Regions from separate parts of the Pseudonocardia oceanicola genome, predicted to be linked through region 2. Evidence: predicted binding sites of a transcription regulator. Region 2 holds the regulator's gene; the other holds the start of a gene.
The links. The regulator LexA, encoded in region 2, represses DNA repair genes until DNA is damaged. The targets are predictions, from matches to a motif close to CGAACACGTGTTCG.

Region 1 (11,721 bases), on a different contig from region 2:
GCCTTGGTCGCGACGACCACGCCGTCGTACGGGTGCAGGGCCTCGCGGATCAACTCCTCGGAGGTCCCCGGGCCGTACGAGTCGGCGGTGTCGATCAGGTTCACACCGAGGTCGACGGCGCGGCGCAGCACCTCGATCGCGGACTTCGGGTCCACGGGCGGGCCCCAGACACCGGGCCCCGTGATCCGCATGGCCCCGAACCCGAGTCGGTGGACGACGGGTCCCTCGCCGAGCCGGAACGTGCCGGCGGCCGCGGCGGGACCGGCGACGGCGGCGGTCTCGTTCTGCGGGATGACGCTGGTCATGCGACGAGGGTGGCACCGTCGGTGCACGCGCCGCGCCCGATCGTGACCAGCACCGCAGGGGTCGGCGGTCACGTCGCTCCTGTTGCCGCCCTCCGGTGCGCCCGTTACGTTCGCGCCGTGGCCACGACCTCGCCGCTGGCCGACGCCGTCGACGCCCTGGTGCACGACGGCGCGGAGATCGCCCTCGAAGGATCCGGCGCGTCGGTGCCCGCGGCCGCAGTGCGCGCGATCCTGCGACGCAGGCCACGCGACCTCACCCTCGTCGGCACGGTGCCCGGCCCGGCGGCCGACCAGCTCGTCGGCGCGGGCTGCGTGAAGGCCCTGGTGTTCGCCCGGCTCGGTCCGGACCTGCACCGGATCCGGGACGCCCTGGTCACCGGCTGGCCGGCACCGCTCGAGATCGAGGAGCACAGCCAGGCGGGGATGGCCGCGCGGTACGTCGCGGGCGCCTCGGGGCTGCCCTTCGCGACGGTCCGCGGCGGTGGCACCGGCTCGGACCTCGCGGCCGTCACGCGCACCGCGACGGTCCGCTGCCCGTTCACCGGCGAGGAGCTCACCGCGCTGCCGGCGCTGCGCCCCGATCTCGCCGTGGTGCACGCCCGACGGGCCGATCGGACCGGCAACGTGCAGCTCCACGGTGTGCCCGGGCTGCGGAAGGAGGCGGTGCTGGCGGCCCGTACGGCGCTCGTCACGGTCGAGGAGGTCGTCGACGAGCTCGAGCCCGAGCACGGGGCACCCGTCCTTCCTGCGTTCGCGGTCACCCGGATCGCCGTGGTGCCCGCCGCCGCACGCGACCACGAGCCGTCCTCCGACGGCGGGGGGCAGCGGACCTGGTCGGCCGTCTCCGGCGACCGGGCACGCTTCACGAGCTGGCTGGAGGAGATCCGCGCGTGAGCGATCAGATGCTCGTCACCGCCGCGCGGCTGCTCACCGACGGCGAGGTGTGCGTGGCGGCCCCCGGAGCGGCCCGCCGGGCCGCCCGGCTCGCCCGCGCCACGCATGCACCCCGGCTGACCGTGTTGGGCGACGACGGGACCGTCGACGGCGTGCCCGCCGCGACCGTCGGCGCCGCGGAGTTCAGCGGCTACTGGCTGCAGGGCGGGCGGGTGGACGTCGGGCTGCTCGCCGCGGACCAGGTCGACGCGTTCGGCAACGTCAACACCACCGTCCTCGGCGAGTACGACGAGCCCACGGCGCGGCTCGCCGGGACCGGGGCCACCCCGGACGTCGCGGCGGGGGCCGGCCGGGTGGTCGTGCTGCTGCCGCACCGGCTCACCGCGTTCGTCCAGCGCGTCGACTTCGTGACCGCACCCGGCGCACCGGCCGGGCCGCCCGACCGCGCACAGCCGGGCCTGCGCGGCCCGGGTCCGGTCGCGGTCGTCACCGACCTGGGAGTGCTGCGGCCCGACCCGGCCACCGCCGAGCTCGTGCTCACCGAGGTCCACCCGGGCGTCTCCGTGGACCGGGTGCGGGCCGAGACCGGCTGGCCGCTGGAGGTCGCCGAGGAGGTGGGCCGCACGGCGCCCGCCACGACCGCGGAGGTCGCCGCGCTCCGGGCCGGATGACAGGATCGGGCCCATGACCGACCTGCTCCACACCCGGACGGACGGCCCCGAGGACGGGCCCGTGCTCGTGATGCTCGGCTCGCTGGGCAGCACGCTCGCCATGTGGGAGCCGAACCTCCCGGCCCTCGCCGAGCGGTTCCGGGTCGTCCGCATGGACCACCTCGGGCACGGCGCCTCGCCCGTGCCGCCCGGCCCGTACACGATGAAGACCCTGGCCGAGGCCGTCCTGGCCACCCTCGACGCGCTGGGCGTCGACCGCGTCCACTGGTGCGGCCTCTCGCTCGGCGGGATGGTCGGGATGTACCTGGGCTCGGAACACCCGGACCGCATCGCGCGGCTCGCGCTGTGCTGCACCTCCGCGGCCTTCCCGGACCGCTCGATCTGGCGGCAGCGCATCGAGGCCGTCGAGGCCGACGGCACGGCGCCGCTGGCCCCGGGGATCGTCGAGAAGTGGTACACGCCGGACTGGGCCGAGCTGCACCCCGACGTCGTCGAGCGGGCCGTCGGTTGGGTCTCCGACTCGCCCGACGCCGGCTACAAGGCCTGCTGCGAGGCGATCGAGGTCTGGGACCACCGGGACCGGTTGGGGGCCGTCGCGGCGCCGACGCTCGTGATCGCCGGGGACGAGGACCGCTCGACCCCCGTCGAGCCGCACGCCCGCACGATCGCCGAGGGCATTCCCGGGGCGCGCCTGGAGGTGCTCCACGGCGGCCACCTGGCCACCATGCAGAGCGCGGAGGAGACCAACCGTCTCCTCCTGGAGCACCTGGCCTAGCGAACTGGACGGTGGTCAGCTCGGATCGCTCGGCGCCGTGCACAGCGCGGTGCGGAAGGCGATCAGTTCCAGCAGCTCTCCGCGCCGGAACTGCCCGCGGATGCGGGCGTCGGACCGGCCGGTGCTGAGCGGCACCGGCCTTCCGCTCGCCGATCCGTACGTACCTCTACGCAGCGACAACCGGCGGCGGTCGGAGGAGGCTGGACGACTCCACGAGCACAGGGAGGGTCGGCGATGGCGAAGTTCGCGTTCTTCTTCAGCTACAGCCCGGAGACGTGGAACCGGATGGTGATGAAGCCCAGCGACCGCACGGCCGCCGTCCGGACCATGCTCGAGGCCCAGGACGCCCAGCTCGAAGCGCTGTACTACATGTTCGGGGGCCACGACGGCATCGTGATCTTCGAGGCGCCCGACTCCAGTGCGGCGGCAGCGATCTCGCTCGCGGTGACCGCGTCGGGTGCTTTCGACCGGCACGAGACCCGTGAGCTGATCACCCCGGCGGAGCTGGTCGACGTGCTGGACAAGGCGGGTCACTCGCACCAGGCGTACGTCCGCCCCGGAGACTGAGGCCTCAGAGTGCCACGGCGACGTGGCGATGGCGATCGAGCTCGCGCGGCCCGTACACGGTGCGGATTCAGGTGAGGCCCATCGAGTTCGGAAGATCGACAACTATCAGCTCGGGGTGTTCCTCGCCTACGCCTCGACCAGGGGCGGACCTTGGTCGACCGGGAGTTCTACCTGCCCATCTCGTGGGCCCCAGGGTCTCCTACGGCGTGTCCGGCCGTGCCCGCCGCTGGGGCGCGATCAGGGCCAGGCCGAGTGCGGCCACGGCCATCAGGACCCCCGCGACGACGATGGGCACCGCGGCGGCCGCCCCACCGAGCACGAGCAGCAGCAGGCCGCCGCCGAGCAGGATCGTCGGCACCATCCCTGCCGCGTGCACGGAGTGGCGGCGGGCGGGGCCGGCGACGCCGGGAGCGGGACGGTGGCGGCGCAGCTTGCGGCCGAGCGCACTGCACCGGGCCACGAACAACGGATCCCCGGACAGGAGGCCCTGCTCGATCAGAGCGAACTGGCTGCGCTCACGGTCACTGAGCATCGTTCGGGGCACCCCCGGGGATCGCGAAGGGCTGGCTGGGGAACGGGCGGCCCGCTCGCCGTTGATCCGGGTGCACGTCGGGGAAGTATACGTGACTCAATCGTGACCTCGGGCCTGAGCCGGTGTGACCGGCGCCGCTCGCTGAGGTGACCCTTCCCCTTTGCATGCACGATCACGCATGTGTAGCGTCCTGGCCATGGGTACGGGTCACGGACACGGGCACGGCCACGGCGCGGGGAGCGACCGCCGCCGGCTGGTCGCCGCGCTCCTCGTGACCCTGGCGTGCGCCGTCCTCGGCGGCGTCGGCGCGCTGGTCACCGGATCACTCGCACTGCTCGCCGACCTGGGCCACCTGCTCACGGACGCCGGGGCGCTCGCGGCCGCCGTCCTGGCGGCGGTGCTCGCGACCAGGCCGGCCTGCCACCACCGGACCTTCGGGCTCGGCCGGGTCGAGGTGCTCGTGGCGGGGCTCAACGCCGTGGCCCTGATCGCCGTCGTCGTGTGGGTGGCCGTCGAGGGAGTCTCGCGGCTGTTCGCGCCGGCGCACATCCCCGGGCTGCCGCTGCTGGTCATCGGTGCCGTGGGGCTCGTCGGCAACGTCGTGTCGCTGCTGATCCTCGCGGGCGGCGACCGCGGCAACATGAACCTTCGCGGGGCGATGCTGCACGTCCTCGGCGACGCACTCGGCTCGGTCGGGGTCATCGTGGCCGCGGTCGTGCTGGTCACGACCGGATGGCCCTACGCGGACACCCTCGCCTCGTTGCTCATCGCGGCGCTGATCCTGCCGCGGGCGATCGGCCTGCTGCGGGAGGTCTGGCACGTCCTGCTGGAAGGCGCGCCGGCCGGGATCGACGTCGCCGAGGTCCGCTCCGCGCTGCTCGCCGTGCCCGGCGTGACCGACGTGCACGACCTCCACGTCTGGGCCATCAACGACCGCACCCCGTCCATGTCCGCGCACCTGGTGGTGGCCGACCAGGAGGCCAACGCGACGGGCTGCGGCGGCTCCGTGCTCGACCGCGCCGGCACCGCGCTCCGCGAGCGGTTCGGCCTCACCCACAGCACGCTGCAGGTCGAGCGACACGCGCACGTGGGGCACGAGGACGCCTGCCACTAGGCCCTGCGCATGATGGCTCCACCACGCGAGCCGTGCGGCTACGTGAGCGCAGTGTGGTTCCGCAACGCAGGATCGGCGGGCGTCAGAGCAACCACCTGAGCGCAGTATGGTTCCAGAACGCGATATTCGCGGCTGCCAGGGCGCAGTATGGTTCCATAACGCACGAATTGCGGCCACTTGAGCGCGTTATGGTTCCCTCACGCGAGGTCCGCGGGCGCCGGAGTGCGTCACGGCTTCACTCGCTCGTCAGCCGTGGGCGAGGTCGGCGAAGCGGCTGTAGTGCAGCTGGTGGGCGACGGTGATGGTGTTGGTGGGGCCGTTGCGGTGCTTGGCCAGGATCAGGTCGGCCTCGCCCGCGCGCGGGTCGTCCCGCTCGAAGGCGTCCGGCCGGTGCAGCAGGATGACCATGTCCGCGTCCTGCTCGATCGAGCCGGACTCACGCAGGTCCGAGATCATCGGCCGCTTGTCCGTGCGCTGCTCCGGGCCACGGTTGAGCTGGCTGATCGCCACCACCGGCACCTCGAGCTCCTTGGCCAGCAGCTTGATCTGCCGGGAGAACTCCGACACCTCCTGCTGGCGGGACTCGACCTTGCGTCCGGAGGTCATCAGCTGCAGGTAGTCCAGGATGATCAGCTTCAGGTCGTTGCGCTGCTTGAGCCGGCGCGCCTTGGCCCGGATCTCCATCAACGTCAGGTTCGGCGAGTCGTCGATGAACAGCGGCGCCTCGGAGATCTCCGACATCCGCCGCGCCATCCGGGTCCAGTCGTCGTCGCTCATCCGGCCCGCACGCATGTCCGCCAGCCGGATCCGCGCCTCCGCCGACAGCAACCGCATCACGATCTCGGACTTGCTCATCTCCAGCGAGAACACCGCGCTGGTCATCTGGTGCTTGATCGAGCACGAGCGCGCGAAGTCCAGCCCCAAGGTGGACTTGCCCAGACCCGGGCGCGCCGCGACGACGACCATCTGCCCCGGGTGCAGCCCGTTGGTGCACGCGTCGAGATCCGCGAACCCGGTCGGCACCCCCAGCGAGACCCCGCCGCGAGAGGCGATCGCGTCGATCTCGTCCATGGTCGGCTGCAGCAGCTCCTCGAGCGGGACGTAGTCCTCGCTGGTGGAGCGCTCGGTGACCTCGTAGATCGCCGCCTGCGCCCGGTCGACGACCTCCTCGACCTCCGCGCCCTCGGCCCCGTGATACCCCAGCTGCACGATCCGGGTGCCCGCCTCGACCAGCCGGCGCAACGTGGCCTTCTCCGCCACGATCTCGGCGTAGTACGCCGCGTTCGCCGCGGTCGGCACCGTGGCGATCAACGTGTGCAGGTACGGCGCCCCACCCAGCCGGATCAGCTCCCCGCGGCGCTGCAGCTCCGCCGACACCGTGACCGCATCCGCCGGCTCGCCCCGGCCGTAGAGGTCGAGGATGCAGTCGTAGACGGTCTGGTGCGCGGGCCGGTAGAAGTCGTCCGGCCGCAGCACCTCCACCACGTCCGCGATCGCGTCCTTGCTCAGCAGCATCCCGCCCAGCACCGACTGCTCGGCCGTGAGGTCCTGCGGGGGCTGACGATCGAACGGGTTCGGGACGGCCCCGCCCGCGGCCTCGCCGCCCGGACGGCCCTCACCGTCGCGGACGGCCCACGGCCGATTCGGACGGTCATCCGTCACCGCCATGCTCGACGTCACCCCCTGTCACCGCTGGCCTCATCATATCGAACACAAGTTCGATTCGCAGCCGATTCCCGCCGCCGCGCCCGGGAGCGCTCCTCCGCCCGCGCGCGACCGGGGTCGCGCCCTGGGGTGGCGTGCGACGAACGGTCCGCGGGTGGGCGGGCGATCATCCGCGCGGCCCGAGCACGTGACGCTAGGGGAGTCCGCGCCCGGACCCAAACCGGAGTGTGGACAACCCTGGGGAGGGCGTGGGGACGGATCCGGGACAGGGCAGGCGGGCCTCCCCAGCGACCTGTGGACACTGTGGGGACAACCACTGTCCAGCGCGTGTCTTCCCAGTTCAGGGGCCTGGGGAGCGGTGTGGACAACTTTCTTTCCCGACGTACCCGGCGCGTCCTGTCACGGGCGTGTCGGCCCGCGGCCGGTCGCTGTCCACCCGGCGCACCCGGGAGGTCACCGAGCGATGCAGGCGCAACCTCCGCGTGTCGTTGCCACGCGCCGTACGGTCGATGTGTCGCCGCTCCGTCGCGGGGCACCCCGGGCACGCCCCACGGCCCGACACCGAGGGCGAGGTGGAGTCCGAGAACGCCGCGAGGGCGGGACCCGGTCGCAGTGACCGCATCCCGCCCCCGTTACGGACGGTGACGGACTGGAGCCCGTCGGGTGCCGGTGTCAGGCGGAGACGACCGACACCTGCAGCTCGGTGGTGACCTCCGGGTGCAGGCGGACCTTCACCGGGTGGGAACCCACCGTCTTGATCTGCTCGCCGATCTCGACCGAGTGCCGGTCGAGGGCCGGGCCGCCGGCGGCGCGCACGGCGTCGACGACCTGGGCCGGCGTGACCGAGCCGAACAGCCGGCCCGAGTCGCTCGCGGCCTTCGCCTTGATGCTCACGGAGAGCTCCTTGAGCGACGCGGCGACCTCCTGGGCGTGGCCCAGGTCGCGGATCTGCCGGGCCTTCTGGGCGCGGCGGATCTGCTCGACCTGCTTCTCGGCGCCCCGGGTCGCGACGATCGCGAACTGGCGCGGGAGCAGGTAGTTGCGGCCGTAGCCGTCCTTGACCTCGACGATGTCGCCGGGCGCGCCCAGGTTGGGCACGTCGGCCGTGAGGATGAGCTTCACGGTGCTACTCCTTCCTCAGGTCAGCGAGCGGTCGAGGTGTACGGCAGGAGGGCGACCTCGCGGCTGTTCTTCACCGCGACGGCGACGTCCCGCTGGTGCTGCCGGCAGTTGCCGGTCACGCGGCGGGCCCGGATCTTGCCGCGGTCGGAGATGAACTTCCGCAGCAGGCCGGTGTCCTTGTAGTCGATCTCCTGGGCCTTGTCCTTGCAGAAGGCGCAGACCTTCTTCTTCGGCTTGCGCAGGACGGGCTTGGGCATTGCTGGTGCTCCTGGATGTACCGGTCCCCGCGCTCGGCGCGGGGGTGTGGATCGAGGTCAGAAGGGAGGCTCGTCGTCCGCGGCGGGACCGCTCCCGGCCGGCGGGGCGGAGCCCCACGGGTCGTCGTAGCCGCCGCCACCCTGGCTGCTGCCACCACCACCGAAGCCGCCACCGCCGCCGCCGCCGAAGCCGCCGCTGCCACCGCCGCGGCTGACCTTGTTGACCTTGGCAGTGGCGTAGCGCAGCGAGGGGCCGACCTCGTCGACCTCCATCTCGATGACGGTGCGCTTCTCACCCTCGCGGGTCTCGAACGACCGCTGCCGCAGCCGGCCCTGCACGATGACGCGCGCACCACGGGTGAGCGTCTCGGCGACGTTCTCCGCGGCCTGACGCCAGATGTTGCAGCGCAGGAACAGCGCCTCGCCGTCCTTCCACTCGCCGGACTGGCGGTCGAAGGTGCGCGGCGTGGACGCCACCGTGAAGTTGGCGACGGCCGCCCCGGAGGGGGTGAACCGCAGCTCCGGGTCGGCGGTGAGGTTGCCGACCACGGTGATCACAGTCTCGCCGGCCATGGGGCCTCCTCAGCTCGCGGCGGGGGCGGGCGTGCGCGCGGGGGCGGCCTTCGCGGCCTTCGTCGGCTCCTTGCGCAGCACCTTCGTGCGCAGGACGGACTCGTTCAGACCCAGCTGGCGGTCGAGCTCGGCCACGGTGGCCGGCTCCGCCTGCACCTCGAGCACCGCGTAGATGCCCTCGGCGTTCTTGGCGATCTCGTAGGCGAGGCGGCGCTTGCCCCAGACCTCGATCTTCTCCACCGAACCGCCGTCGGAGCGGACGACGTTCAGGAAGGTCTCCAGCGACGGCTGCACCGTGCGCTCGTCCAGGCTCGGGTCGAGAATGACCATGAGCTCGTAGTGACGCATGAGAACCACTCACCTCCTGTGGACTGGAACGGCCGCGGCGCTTCCGCGGCAGGAGGTTCTCACCCCGCACCGACAGAATCGGGCCGGACCGCGGCACGGGGCACGGGTCCGGCTCGTCGCGGCGGCCCGGGTGGCCACCGGTCGGAGCGGTTGCCCACGAGGTTACCAGCGCGTTTTCGCCCGACCGGCCCCGCCCCCGGCGGTCGTTCGCGGTGGTGAAGGACCCACCGGACCCGGTGCGGGCGCCGCGACGGGCGCGGCCGGTCGTGCGGGGACCCGGGTGACGCCGGGTCCCGGGGCCGGGCGCGGCGGGAGTGCGGGAACGTCGGTGGTTGTCACTACCCTCGTCGGCATGCTCATCGGTGCCCACGTCCGCGACGACGACCCCCTCGCCGCGGCGGCCGAGCGGGGGGCGGAGATCGTGCAGTTCTTCCTCGCCGACCCGCAGGGGTGGAAGAAGCCGCAGCCGCACCCGCACGCGGAGGCACTCGCGGCCGCGGAGGTCGCGACGGTGGTCCACTCGCCGTACGTCGTCAACGTGGCCTCGCCGAACAACCGCATCCGCATCCCCTCCCGCAAGCTGGTGGTGCAGCACGCGGAGGCCGCGCGGGCGGTCGGCGCGATCGGGCTGGTCGTGCACGGCGGGCACGTCACGAAGGACGAGGACCCGGCCGTCGGCGTGGACAACTGGCGCAAGTTCGTGCAGCGCCAGCAGGACGAGGGCGGTTTCGCGGTGCCGGTGTTCATCGAGAACACCGCGGGCGGCGACAACGCGATGGCCCGAAGGTTCGAGGCGCTGGCCCGGCTGTGGGACGCGGTGGGCGAGTTCGGCGTCGGCTTCTGCCTGGACACCTGCCACGCCTTCGCCGCCGGCGAGGACCTGGTCGACGTCGTGGACCGGGCGAAGGCGATCACGGGCCGGATCGACCTGGTGCACCTGAACAACTCGCGGGACGAGTTCGACTCCGCGCGCGACCGCCACGCAGGCGTCACCTCCGGGACCATCGAGCCCGAGGTCCTGGCGGCGGTGTGCGCCGCGGCGGGCGCCCCGGTCGTGGTGGAGACCCCCGCCGAGGGCCAGGCGGCGGACATCGCGTTCCTGCGCGAGAAGCTCGGGCGGTGAACGAGCGCGCGGCCGCGGGCGCCCCGGTCGCGCGGCCCGCCGACCCTGCAGCGCCGGACACCGGGACGTCGCACCCCACCTCCCGGCCGCTCGGCCCCGCCGCGGCGAGCACGCCGGGCGCGGGGCCCCACGGCCGATCCGGCGAGGGCACCCGCAGGGCGCCGCTCGGTACCGCGGGGCTGGTCCTGCTCGTGGTGCTCACCGGGCTGACGCTGTTGCTCGGCTACGCGAACAAGGCGCGCTGCACCGGGCCCGAGTTCGACGCGGCCGGCCGCTCCACCCCCGACCACGCGGTCCGGCAGTACCGGGACGTCTGCTACTCGGACATCCAGAAGCTGTGGCTCGGCCGCGACGTGGACCGGCACGTCTTCCCCTACGTCGACGGCTCGATCTCCCCGGACGGTCAGCTGCGGGGCGGCACCGTCGAGTACCCGGTGCTCACCGGCGTGCTGATGTGGCTCGGGGCCCTCGGGGCGTCGACGGACGCGGGCTTCCTGCTCGCGTCGGCGCTGATCCTGGCACCGTTCGGGCTGGTCACCGGCTGGATGCTGGGCCGGCTCGCCCGCTGGCGCGCGTTGGTGTGGGCCCTCGGCCCACCCCTCGTGCTCTACGCCTTCCACAACTGGGACCTGCCGGCCGTTGCCTGCGCGGTCGCTGCGGTGTTCGTGCTGCACGGGCTGCGTCGCGAGATGCCGCTGCGGACCCGGGCGACGGTGGCCGCGGTGCTGCTCGGCCTGGGCGTGGCCCTGAAGCTGTACCCCGGGGCGTTCCTGCTCCCGCTGGCGCTGTACGTGCTCACCCGGGGCCGCCCACCGGGCGCCGGCCTCGACCTCGCGGGCGCGGTCCGGGTGTGCCTCGCCGGCACGCTCACCGCCGTCGCGGTGAACCTGCCCTTCGCGCTGCTCGGCTTCCCCGGCTGGGCGGCGTCGTTCACCTTCCAGCAGCAGCGCCCGGTCGACGTCAGCACCAACTCCATCTGGTTCTGGGGTGTCCGGCCGATGATGGCGGACCTGGGCCTCGGCGAGTCGTTCGTCCCCCTCGTCGACGTGCTGTCGCCGGTGCTGGTGCTGGTGTCCTTCGTGGCGGCCGCCGCGGCGGGCCTGCTGCGGTGGCGGCGCGGGGCGGCCTACCCGTGGATCGGGGTGAGCGCCGCGATGCTCTGCGGCTTCCTCCTCCTGCACAAGGTGCACTCACCGCAGTACACGCTCTGGCTGCTGCCGTTCCTGGTGCTGCTGCGGATCCGCTGGGGCTGGATCGCGGCGTACCTGGCGGCCGACGCGCTGATCGGCATCGGCATCTTCCGCTGGTTCTACCTGCTCGACACCCGCGCCGACGCGGGGATCGGCGCCGGCTTCGCCGCCCAGGCGGTGGTGCTGGGCGTGTGGGGCAAGGCGGTCCTGCTCGCCATCCTCTTCGTGCTGTTCCTGCGGGCCCCCGAGGTGGTCGACGCCCGCGAGCCCGGGGTCACCGCCAGGCGAACACCGGCTGCTCCAGGTGGTCCACCCGCGTCGGACGACCGTGCAACAGGACCTCCCGGGCCTGGTACAGCACCGCCCCCGTCGGCGCGTGCACGAACCGGTCGTACAGCGGCACCTGGATGACGGGGGCGTCGGACTCCGGGATGGTGAGGAAACGCGGCTCCACGTCGATGTCGGCCAGCGGGACGCGGTGGAGCTCGCCGACCTCGTCCGGGTTCGGCGTCAGCTCGCCGACCTCCCCGGCCCACAGCACGATCGGCGTGATCACGTAGCCGGAGCGGGTGGCGTAGTCGTCGA
Region 2 (11,721 bases):
CAGCGAGGTGATCGAGGCGGCGAGCGAGCGGCCGCCCTCGGAGTCGTACGCGTGCCCGGTGGCCATGAGCAGCGCGCCGAGGTTGGCGTAGCCGATGCCCAGCTGGCGGAACCTGCGGGTGGTGTCCGCGATCGGCTCCGTCGGGAAGTCGGCGAAGCAGATGGAGATGTCCATCGCGGTGATGATCAGCTCGACGGCCCGGGCGAACCGCGGGGCGTCGAACCGGCCGTCCTCGCCCAGGAACTTGAGCAGGTTCAGCGAGGCCAGGTTGCAGCTGGAGTTGTCCAGGTGCATGTACTCCGAGCACGGGTTCGACGCGCTGATCCGGCCCGACTCGGGGCAGGTGTGCCAGTCGTTGATCGTGTCGTCGTACTGCAGACCCGGGTCGGCGCACTCCCAGGCGGCCTGCGCGATACCGCGGAACAGTGTGCGGGCGTCCGTGCGCTCGATGATCTCGCCGGTGGTGCGGGAGCGGAGCCCGAAGTCGGTGCCGCCCTCGACCGCGTGCATGAACTCGTCCGTGACGCGGACGGAGTTGTTGGCGTTCTGGTACTGCACCGACGTGATGTCGGAACCGCCCAGGTCCATGTCGAAGCCCGCGTCCCGCAGGACGCGGATCTTCGCCTCCTCCTTGGCCTTGGTCTGGACGAACTCCTCGATGTCGGGGTGGTCGACGTCGAGCACGACCATCTTCGCGGCCCGGCGGGTGGCACCGCCCGACTTGATCGTGCCGGCGGAGGCGTCCGCGCCGCGCATGAAGGAGACCGGGCCGGAGGCGGTGCCGCCGGAGGACAGCAGTTCCTTGGACGAGCGGATGCGGGAGAGGTTGAGGCCGGCACCGGAGCCGCCCTTGAAGATCAGGCCCTCCTCGCGGTACCAGTTCAGGATCGACTCCATGGTGTCGTCGACCGAGAGGATGAAGCAGGCGCTGACCTGCTGCGGCGAGGCGGTGCCGACGTTGAACCACACCGGCGAGTTGAAGCTGAACACCTGGTGCAGCAGCATCCAGGTGAGCTCCTGGGCGAAGATCTCCGCGTCCTCGTCCGTGGCGAAGTACCCGTGCTCGACGCCGGCGCGGTGGTAGGACCCGACGACCCGGTCGATCAGCGTGCGCAGGCTGGACTCGCGCTGCGGGGAGCCCACCGCGCCACGGAAGTACTTGCTGGTCACGATGTTGGTGGCGTTGACCGACCAGAATTCGGGGAACTCGACGCCCCGCTGCTCGAAGTTCACGCTGCCGTCGCGCCAGTTCGTCATCACGACGTCGCGCCGTTCCCAGGTCACCTCGTCGTACGGGTGGACCCCGGGGGCGGTGTGGAGCCGCTCGACGACCAGGCCGCGCCTGAGGCCCTGCTTGCCGGCCTTCGCGGCCCGGCCGCGACCCGAACCCCCCGCCGCGCTCTTGGCGCCGGCCGTGCTCCCGGCGGACTCCGCCCCGACGGTCTCCGTCATGCTCTCCCTCATTCGCATCCGACCCTGTGCTGCACCCTCCGCCGGCTGGGGCGGCGGACGGTGTCCTGCGTGCGAGATCGGGGTCGGCTCGACTTCCGTAGTCCGGGTCGGCCCCAGTGGTCCTCCGCGGACCCCTACCCGGTCGGCCTCGCGCCCCGACCGGCCCGATCGCGCCGGTCGGCTGCTTCCCCGGCAGCCGCCCTCCGCAGATCGGCGATCTCCTTCTCGAAGTCCTCGATGGACGAGAAGGAGCGGTACACGCTCGCGAAGCGCAGGTACGCCACCTCGTCGAGCTCCTTCAGCGGACCGAGGATCGCCAGCCCCACCTCGTGGCTGGGGATCTCCGCTGTCCCACCCGCCCGGACGGCCTCCTCGACGCGGTGCGCGAGCTTCTGCAGCGCGTCCTCGTCGACCGGCCGCCCCTGGCAGGCCCGGCGCACCCCGCTCACGACCTTGTCGCGGCTGAACGGTTCGGTGACGCCGCTGCGCTTCAGCACGGCGAGGACGGGCTCCTCGACGGTGGTGAAGCGCTTCCCGCAGGCCTGGCAGGAGCGGCGGCGACGCGTCGCCGCACCCTCGTCGACCTCACGGGAGTCGATCACCTTGCAGTCCGTGTGACGGCAGAACGGGCACCGCATGCGGACCTCCCCGACTCGACCGCGCCGACGGTCCGGTCTGCACCGAACCCAACCTGTAGGCGAACGACACGGATGTAACCACAACATGTAGGGGTCTCGCCATTCGTGCGCGGCGAGTCCGTGCCAGCTTCCCCCGATCGGGCACGAACCTTCCACGTGGTCCCGGGCGCCCCGTCCCCGGGTGCCTCGGTGGCCGGGCGGCGACACCCCGTGACGGTCCGCAGGTCATGCACGCCCCTCGCGAGCACGGTGGCGGCGCGGGTGACGACGCGTATCCCCCGAGACCGCTCGGCGCATCGGCGACACGCGGATGAACAGCGGGGAACGCGCCGTCGGGGTGTCGCGGCGTGTCGTGCCGTCCGGCGTGTCGCCCGCGTCGGTACGCACCGTGGCCGGGCCGGAAGGCCCGCCACCCACGGGGCCGCTCACGGGTCCCACGCGCGGCCCGCGCGAGAGACCGCACTCCACGTGGGACCCCCGGCGTGCGCGCCCGACGACCGGCCGGTTCGCCTCCCCGGCGACCGCGGCGATCGTGTCGCCCGGCCGGGGCGGCGGCTCATCGCGCGACGACGTCGGCGAGCAACCCGAGGACGACCACGACCGTGGCCGAGGCCAGCGCGACCGCCACGACCGCGAGGACACGGTCGAGCACACCGGCCCGGGTCTCGCCCGCCAGCCTGCGCGCCCCGCCCGCGCGTTCGTACCGCGACAGCCGAGAGGGGCGGGGCCGCCGCGGCGGCACGCAGCGGGTGTCGGCGACGGCCGGACGGGGCCTGACGACCGGCCGGCACCCCGGCACCGCGACGGGCCCGTCGGACGGGCGGACCAACCGCGCGCGGGCCCCCGAGGCGTAGGCACCGAGGATCCGCTCCGGTGTGCCGTCGGAGCGGCCGCGGACGGGGTGCGCACGGCCACTCGGCTCGCGGACCCCCGACCGGGGCCGCGGACGGGCCGCCGGCCGCGGCTCGGCCCGCCTTTCGCCCGGCGCGGCAGCCCGCGCGCCGGCCGGCGCGCCGGCACGCACACCGGCCGCCGCCGCACTCCTGGGATCCATGACGACCTCCCACCACCGCGCCGACCTCACCCGAACCGGATGCCCGAGCGACCGGTCGAACGCGTGTGCGATTCCTATCAACCAGCACCGACAGAAAGCGGTGCCCGCCGTGACCGCGGTCGCGGCGGGCCGCCCCCTCACGCGGGGACGCGCAGGACGAGACCCCCGGGCAGCGGCGCCGCGTCGGCTGGCTGCGCGTCGTCCGCCGCGATCCCGTCCACGACGACACCGGCCCCGGCGGGCCCGACGCAGGGCACCGCCCTCCGTGATTCCCGCGCCCGCCACGCCGGCCCCCTCCGCCTCGTCCCCGCCGCTCAGCGGCCGAGTATCGCACACATGTTCGAATCGAACCTCTGTGCGAGTTTCTACCATCACGAGGGACGCCCGTCACGGGTCCTCGCCGACACGATCGGCGTGTCGTTCGAACATGTGTTTGGCGATCGGGCGGATCCGGACTACCGTCCGGAACCGACGGACCGGCCGGGCGTGACCGGGCGGGCCGGCCGGGTCCCTCTCGGCACCGGCCCGCCCGGCGCCGTGGGCCGCGGAACGGGAGTACGGCCCGCCGGAACGGGCACGACGGCCGGGCCGCGGATGCGCGGCGGCCAGGGCCGCGTACCGATCCGGACCGCGAGCCCCGGGCCAGGACTCCGGCCGGGCCAGGACCGGGCCAGGACCGGGGCACGGGCCGGGGCACGGGCCGGACCAGCGGGACACGCCCCCGGACCGGCACCGGGCCGGGACAAGAGCGTGAGACAGGCACACGAGGAGGCGGCAGGCAGATGGCACGGGACGAGCTCGGCGGAGCCGGCGAGACCGGCCGGGAGCCCGGGCAGGTGCGCGCCTTCCCGGACCCGCCGGCGGACCCGGTGGGCCTCACCCCCCGGCAGCGCAAGGTGCTCGAGGTGATCCGGGACTGGGTGGAGCGCTTCGGTTACCCGCCGAGCGTCCGGGAGATCGGCGACGCGGTGGGGCTGACCTCCACCTCGTCGGTGCACCACCAGCTGCGCACGCTGGAGCGGAAGGGCTACCTGCGGCGCGACCCCAACCGGACCCGCGCGGTCGACGTGCGCAGCCCGGAGGAGGAGTCCGGCGGCACCCAGGCCGCCGAGGTCCGTGCCGAGCGGCCCGCGCCGGCGTTCGTGCCGCTGCTCGGCAACATCGCCGCCGGTGGACCGATCCTGGCGGAGCAGGCGGTGGAGAGCGTGTTCCCGCTCCCGCGCGAGATCGTCGGCGAGGGCACACTCTTCCTGCTCAACGTCAAGGGCGACTCGATGATCGAGGCCGCCATCACGGATGGCGACTGGGTCGTGGTGCGCCAGCAGCCGGTGGCCGAGCAGGGCGAGATCGTCGCCGCCATGATCGATGGCGAGGCCACGGTCAAGACCTTCAGGCGCACGGACGGGCAGGTCTGGTTGATGCCGGCCAACCCGGCCTACGAGCCGATCGACGGCAACGAGGCGACGATCCTGGGCCGGGTCGTCGCGGTGCTCCGCCGGCTCTGACCGCGGTTCCCGCGCCTGCAGGTTCCCGCGCCGGCAGGTTCCCGCGCCGGCAGGTCCCGCGCCCGCGGGTTCCCGCGCTGCGCCCGTCAGCGGCCCGGGGGCGGGACCACGATCACGGGGTAGCGGGCGGTGCGGACCAGCACGCCCGCGACCCCGCCGAGCAGCAGGCGTGTCATGAGCGGGTACCCGCGCGCTCCGACGACCAGGACGTCCGTGCGCTCGGGCAGGTCGGCGAGGCCGGCGGCGACCGAACGCCCGATCACCACGTCGGAGAGCGCGTCGATCTCCACCGGCGCCCGGGCGAGCCCCTGCTGCGCGGTCACCCTCGCTGCGGGCACGTCGTCCTCGCCGCTCGCGACCACCACGAACCGCAGTGCGGCCCCGGTCCGGCCGGCGAGGTGCACGGCCAGGACTGCGGCCCGGTCGGCCTCCGCCGTGCCGTCGTAGGCGACCGTGACGACCGTGACGCCCTGGGCAGCCGTGTGCCGGTACCCCCGCGGCGCGATGGCGACGGGACACCGCGCCGACGGCAACAGCCGCTGCACGGTGCCGCCCGGGGCGAGCCGGCCGAGCAGACCGCCACCCGTCGAGCCGACCACCAGCACGGCGGCGCCGACCTCCTCGGCGTGCTCGGCGAGGACCGTCGCCGCGGGGCCCGGCCCGAGCGGGGCGAACTCCGGTTCGCCGGGCCCGCCGGCCCCACCGATCAGCTCCCGCGCCCGGCCGAACCGCTCCCGCGCGACCTCCTCGACCTTCTCCCGCCACCGCGGGTCGCGGGCCATCGCCGAGTAACCCAGCCCGTCCGTCGGGTGGACGGTGGCGACGACGTTCGTCAGCCCCGTCAACCGGGCCAGCTGTGCGCCCAGGACCAGGGCGTCGTGGCCTCCCGGCGTGTCCTCGTAGGCGGTCACGATCGGCACCGCGGCCCCCCTCCTCCCGGCGGGCTCAGCCTAGGTGGACCGCGACCGCCCGGACCCCCGGCGCGACCAGCCTTAACTGGCTCGTCACACGCGGGAGCGGCGCCGCGCGTGCAGCGCCATCGCGCCCGCGGCCAGGCCCAGCACGACGACGGCGGCCCCGGCCCCGATCGCCGCGGGCAGCCAGTCCGGGGCGGGCTCCGGCGGGGTCGCCGGCGGCGGTGGCGCGACGACGGGCTCGGCCGGTGCGGCGGCGAGCGTCGCAGCGACCGCACCGGGCACCGCACGGAGCCGGCCACGGTCCAGGCCGCGGGTCTCGGACCCGGAGAGCAGGGTGCCGTCCGGCAGGAACGCGAGTGCCTCGCCCTGGGGCTCGCCGGGCAGCGGGACCTGGAGCGGGGTGCCCTGCAGCGCCGCGACCAGGTCGCCCGACGCCGGTACCCGGTAGAGCCACGCGTCGGTGTAGGTCCGTAGCGCGACGACCTCGCGGCCCGCACTCGTCGCCCCACCGGTCACGGTGAAGGCCCCGAGGGCGCCGATCGGGCCGCCGGATGTCTCCGAGCGCGGGAAGCCCGCCGAGCCGGCGCGCATCAGCGGCGTGGGTCCGGGCACGGCGAGCGGCTCCGCGGGCCGGTAGACCCCGGCGATGCCGCCGACCTCCTTGGTGACGATCACGGGCACGCCGTCGGCGCCGATCAGGAGGGCCTCGGCGTCGTGCGGGCCGTCGGGGTAGGTCAGCCGGTGCAGCCGCGGGGCGCCGTCGGCCGGCAGCACGAGGAGGGCGATGGTGTCCCGGGCCCGGTCGTTGTCCCCGGTGTCGGCGACCCAGAACGCGCCGTCGGGCGCGACGGCGAGGTCCTCGGCGTCGTACGGGTCCAGGTCCGCGGTCCTTGTCCCGATCACCGCGCACGTGCCCGGGTCGAGCCGGTACAGCGCGACCCGACGGCCGCCGTCGCTCATCGCCCAGACTCGGCCGTCGGGGCCGACGGCGAGGCCGGAGAGCTCCACGAGCCGGCGATCGGTGACCGTGCAGCGCTCCTCGGGCGCCGCCGGCGCCGCGCCGGCCGGAACCGCGAGCAGCAGTGTCAGCAGGAGGACGGCACCGATCGCGAGCCCGATGCCGCGGGCGCGCTCAGCGCCGCGCAGCGACGTGCGCCCCGGCACCGGCGCCCACGGCCCCGTTCCCGGATCCGTCTGCACTGCGCGAGCCTGCCCGGTCCGCGCCGCCCGCCGGCGACCCCGCCCCCGCGACCGCGAACGGCACGGCCGCGACCGCGAGCTCCGGGCCCACCCGGACGTGCAGCCGGGTGCCCTCGGGCGTGTGCTCGGAGGCGAGCACCTCGCCGTCCGAGTGCAGCCGCGCGACCAGCCCGCCCTCGGTGTAGGGGACGAGCAGCTCGAGGTCGACCTCGGGGCGCGGGAGCCTCTCGGCGATGCAGGCCGTGAGCCGCGCGACCCCGTCGCCCCGGTGCGCGGAGACGAACACCGCGTCGGGCAGCAGGTGCCGCAGCCGGGCCAGCGCCAGGTCACCGGCCGCGTCCGTCTTGTTGACGACGAGCAGCTCCTGGGGCATGGTCCCGCCCTGCTCCTCGCCGATCTCGACCAGGACCTTGCGCACGGCGGCGATCTGGTCCTCCGGCAACGGGTCCGAGGCGTCGACGACGTGGAGCAGCAGGTCCGCCTGGGCGGCCTCCTCCAGCGTCGAGCGGAAGGCCTCGACGAGCTGGTGCGGCAGGTGCCGCACGAACCCGACGGTGTCGGTGAGCGTGTAGGTGCGCCCGTCCGGCGTCGCGGCGCGGCGGGTCGTGGGGTCCAGGGTGGCGAACAGCGCGTCCTCGACCAGGACACCCGCGTCCGTCAACGCGTTGAGCAGCGAGGACTTGCCGGCGTTGGTGTAGCCGACGATCGCGACGCTCGGCACGTCGTTGCGGCGGCGGGCGCCGCGCTGGGTGTCCCGGACCCGGCTCATCGCGGCGATCTCGCGGCGCAGCTTGGACATGCGGTGACGGATGCGTCGGCGGTCCAGCTCGATCTTGGTCTCACCGGGACCACGGCCACCGATGCCGACACCGCCGGCGGCGCGGCCGCCGACCTGCCGGGACAGCGCCTCACCCCAGCCGCGCAGCCGCGGCAGGAGGTAGGACAGCTGGGCCAGCTCGACCTGGGCCTTGCCGTCCCGGGAGCGGGCGTGCTGGGCGAAGATGTCGAGGATCAGGGCGGTCCGGTCGATCACCTTGACCTTGAGCTTGTCCTCCAGCTGGCGCAGCTGTCCGGGCGAGAGCTCGCCGTCGCAGATCACGGTGTCGGCGCCGGCGGCCTGCACGGCGTGCGCCAGCTCGTCGACCTTGCCGGAGCCGATGAAGGTGGCGGGGTCGGGCTTGCTCCGCCGCTGGACCAGGCCGTCCATGACCTGGGAGCCGGCGGTCTCGGCGAGCCGGGCCAGCTCGACGAGCGAGGCGTTGGCCCGCTCCGAGCTGCCCTCGGTCCAGACCCCGACGAGCACGACGCGCTCGAGCCGCAGCCGCCGGTACTCGACCTCGGTGACGTCCGTGAGTTCGGTCGACAGACCTGCGACCCGCCGGAGCGAGGACCGTTCCTCCAGCTCCATCTCGCCCCGCGAAGGGTCGAGAGCATCGTCGGCAGGCGTGTAGCGCAGGGGGGTTTCAGTCATCGTGAGGTCGAGTGTCCCACGTTTCGGGGCGCCGTGTCGGCCGGTTTCACCCGCGCGTCATCCTGCGCACTCCCACCACGATCGATCCAGTTCACCGTGTGCGACCAGCACGGCCGGCCCGTGCAGGACGGTCGAGGTCCCCCCGTCGCGGACCGTGACCTCCAGCCGCCCGCCCGGGGTGTCGACCGGCAACCGGCCCTCGGCGCGCCCGGCCGCCCGCAGCGCCGCCACGACGGCCGCCACGGTGCCGGTGCCGCACGACCGGGTCTCGCCCACGCCCCGCTCGTGCACCCGCATCGCGACCGGCTCGTCGCCGCGGGCGGGGGCGACGAACTCGACGTTGGCCCCGTTCGGGAAGAGCTCCTCGTCCCGGCCCGGCGGCACGGTCAGGTCCAACCCGGCGAGATCGGTGTCGGTGACGCAGGCGAGGTGCGGGTTCCCGACGTCGACGGCCACGCCCGGGAACTCCCGCCCGCCGACCCGCGCGACGGACGCGGCGCCGACCCGCGCCGGGCCCATCTCGACGGACACCTGGTCGGCCTCGAACGTGACCCGCTTGACGCCCGCGCGGGTGCCCAGTGGCAGCTCCGTACCGCGGAACCAGCCCGCGTGCTGCAGGTACCGGGCAAAGACCCGCACGCCGTTGCCGCACATCTCGGCGACCGACCCGTCGGCGTTGCGGTAGTCCATGAACCACTCGGGACCGTCGACGCCCAGCGCGGCCGACCGGACCACGCGCAGCACCCCGTCCGCCCCGAGCCCGCGCCGCCGGTCGCAGAGGGCGGCGACCCGCTCCGGCGTGAGGTCGAGGGCGCCGTCGGGGTCGGGCAGCACGACGAAGTCGTTCTGCGTGCCGTGGCCCTTGGCGAACGGGATGCCGTCACTCACAGGACAAGCCTACGAGCCGCCGACGACAGTTCCGGATCCGCGCCGTCGAGCCAGTGGATGCGGGGGTCGCGGCGGAACCACGAGCGCTGCCGGCGCACGAACCGGCGGGTGGCACGCACGATCTCCGCGGCGGCCGTCGCCAGGTCGTACTCGCCGTCCAGCGCCGCGACGACCTGCCGGTAGCCCAGCGCCCGCGACGCCGTCCGGCCCTCCCGTAAACCCTTCTCCAGCAGCCCGCGGGTCTCCTCGACCAGCCCCTGCTCCAGCATCAGGTCCACCCGCCGGGACACGCGCTCGTCGAGTTCGGCCGTGTCCCGGTCCACCCCGATCAGCGCGGCGTCGTACCGGGGGGTGCGCTGCCCCGGCAGCGTCGCCCGGAAGGGGCGGCCGGTCAGCTCGATGACCTCGAGCGCCCGGACGATCCGGCGCCCGTTGCCGGGCAGCACGTTCCGCGCCGCCGCGGGGTCGACCTCGGCCAGCCTGCGGTGCAGGGCCGGGGCCCCGACGGCGGCCAGCTCGGCCTCCCACCGGCCGCGGACCGCCGGGTCGGTGCCGGGGAACTCCAGCTCGTCGACCACGGCCTGGACGTAGAGCCCCGATCCCCCGACCAGGACCGGCGTCCGTCCGGTGGCGAGCAGCGCCTCGATCGTGGAACGCGCCTCCCGCTGGTAGACGGCCACGGAGGCGGTCTCGGTGACGTCGAGGACGTCGAGCTGGTGGTGCGGGACGGCCCGGCGCTCGGCGACCGGCAGCTTGGCGGTGCCGATGTCGAGGCCGCGGTAGAGCTGCATGGCGTCGGCGTTGACGACCTCGCCGCCCAGCGCCTCGGCCAGGTCCAGGCCCAGGTCCGACTTGCCGGTCGCGGTCGGCCCGACGACGGCGACGAGCCTCGTCATGCCGGCGTCCAGACGGCCACGTGGTAGGCCACGCCGTACGGCGCGGCCGAGTACAGCAGCTCGCCGCGCCAGTCCCGGTCCTCCGCGGCCCCGGCGAGGACCTGCCACGGGGCGCGGCCGGCGGCCCACAGCTCGGCGGCGAGCCCCCGGTCGAGCGCGGCCAGGGGCGCGGGGTCGCCGTGCTCGAGCGCCTTCGCGACGCCGGCGTCGAAGGGCCCGGCCCGCTCGTCGAGATGGCCGGGCGCCTTCTCGGTGTGGGTGGCCGCGCCGTCGCCGACGATCAGCAGCCCGACGGGACCCGTCGCGGCGTCGGCCTCGGCGGCCAGTGCCCGGCCGAGCCGGAGGCACTCCTCGGTGGGGGCGTCGTCGGCGACGACCTCGCCGCGGATGCGCGGCTCCCGGCCGGTCCCGCCGGCGGCCCAGCCGGCCACGAGCAGGGGCAGCGGCAGCTCCGGGTCCGGGACGCCGGCTCCGGGCCCGAGTGCGACGCGGACGTCGCGGCCGAAGCCGAGGAACGTCCCGGCCGTCGCGGGCGGGACGGTGCGGCGCCCTCCGGGGTCGGCGCCCACGGCGATCCAGTCGGGGGCCGCGTCGGCGAGCCGGGCCGCGGCGGTGCGCACGGCCGAGCGCAGCTCCGCCGTCTCCCCCGCGGCTCCCGCGGCCAGTTCCGGGACGAGGAGCGGGGGGTGCGGGAGCACGACGACCAGCGACAGCACCCGACCGACACTAGGCCGTGTTCAGAGAACCGCAGATCGCGGTCTCCGCGCCCGGATCGTGCCCCGCGGCGTCGCCGCCCGCGGCCGAGTACGCCCGGTACGAGGCCGGGACGGCGCCTTGCCGGACACGACCCGGATCACGAAGCCCATCGACCAGGACCTTCTGAACGCGGCCCGGAGCCTTCTGAACACGCGGTGCGGTCCCGCGGGCCGCACCTCGGGCGCCGTGATCGCCCGGCCCGGACGGTGCCGGGGCTTCGTGATCGCCGGTCGGGACCGTCGGGTGCCGGATACGGCGGCTACCGGTCCCGGACGGCGATCACGGCAGTGGGCAGGGAGCCGGCAGCCCGATCCGCGGACGCCGGCAGGGGCGCGACCCGGCGGGCGCAGGAGGCACGCGCCGCGACGGGGTCACGGACGGACCCGCGGCGGCCTGCCCGGGCGCCACCCGGGGCATGATCACCCTCTGTGGCCGGTCGGGACCGGAGCGTCGCACCGGCGGCGACTCGGCGCGCTCAGGCGGCCGCCCGCGGTCTCGTCCGGGTCGCGGCGGTTCCGCGCGCCCCCGCGACCTGTTTGAATTCCGCCGACCGGTGGTCGCGCGGCGCGACCGGCCGGTTCGTGCACGGCCCCGGCGTTCCACGACGGGGCGCCCGTCCCCGCGGCGGGCCCGAACGAGGGAGGACGACGGTGTCGGACGAGCACACGGACGAGACGCAGCGGGAGGACCGGCCCGGTGCCGGCGCGGGTGCGCCCGATCAGGACGCCGCGCAGGAACCCGGACCGGGCGCGGAGGCGGCGGAGCAGGAGGCCGCGGAGCAGGAGGCGCCCGCCGCAGCCGAGCCGCACGCCACCGAACCCGCCGCAGCCGAGCCGCACGCCACCGAACCCGCCGCTCCGAGGCCCGCTCCCCCGGCGCCGGTCTCCCCGGCGCCGGTCTCCCCGACGCCGGCCCCGCCGAAGCCCGGTCCCCCCAAGCCCGGC

Region 1: the regulator LexA is predicted to act here: its motif matches at 6,566-6,579, upstream of dnaB (replicative DNA helicase).

Annotation. Positions count from the first base shown of each region.
Region 1 covers NZ_JBJZON010000023.1:49,689-61,409, forward strand. The annotation lists gene ACL02T_RS26520 (aldo/keto reductase) at 1-305, opposite strand, end outside; gene ACL02T_RS26525 (CoA transferase subunit A) at 423-1,199, shown strand; gene ACL02T_RS26530 (CoA-transferase) at 1,196-1,870, shown strand; gene pcaD (3-oxoadipate enol-lactonase) at 1,884-2,645, shown strand; gene ACL02T_RS26540 (GYD domain-containing protein) at 2,880-3,212, shown strand; gene ACL02T_RS26545 (DUF3040 domain-containing protein) at 3,412-3,744, opposite strand; gene ACL02T_RS26550 (cation diffusion facilitator family transporter) at 3,941-4,858, shown strand; gene dnaB (replicative DNA helicase) at 5,105-6,526, opposite strand; gene rplI (50S ribosomal protein L9) at 7,196-7,645, opposite strand; gene rpsR (30S ribosomal protein S18) at 7,666-7,902, opposite strand; gene ACL02T_RS26570 (single-stranded DNA-binding protein) at 7,960-8,475, opposite strand; gene rpsF (30S ribosomal protein S6) at 8,485-8,823, opposite strand; gene ACL02T_RS26580 (deoxyribonuclease IV) at 9,176-9,946, shown strand; partial or broken gene ACL02T_RS26585 (glycosyltransferase 87 family protein) at 10,636-11,172, shown strand; gene ACL02T_RS26590 (NUDIX hydrolase) at 11,411-11,721, opposite strand, start outside.
Region 2 covers NZ_JBJZON010000013.1:94,380-106,100, reverse strand. The annotation lists gene ACL02T_RS19320 (vitamin B12-dependent ribonucleotide reductase) at 1-1,452, opposite strand, end outside; gene nrdR (transcriptional regulator NrdR) at 1,587-2,090, opposite strand; gene ACL02T_RS19310 (hypothetical protein) at 2,647-3,144, opposite strand; gene lexA (transcriptional repressor LexA) at 3,927-4,649, shown strand; gene ACL02T_RS19300 (universal stress protein) at 4,736-5,569, opposite strand; gene ACL02T_RS19295 (SMP-30/gluconolactonase/LRE family protein) at 5,654-6,730, opposite strand; gene hflX (GTPase HflX) at 6,699-8,237, opposite strand; gene dapF (diaminopimelate epimerase) at 8,295-9,125, opposite strand; gene miaA (tRNA (adenosine(37)-N6)-dimethylallyltransferase MiaA) at 9,122-10,021, opposite strand; gene ACL02T_RS19275 (class III extradiol ring-cleavage dioxygenase family protein) at 10,018-10,737, opposite strand.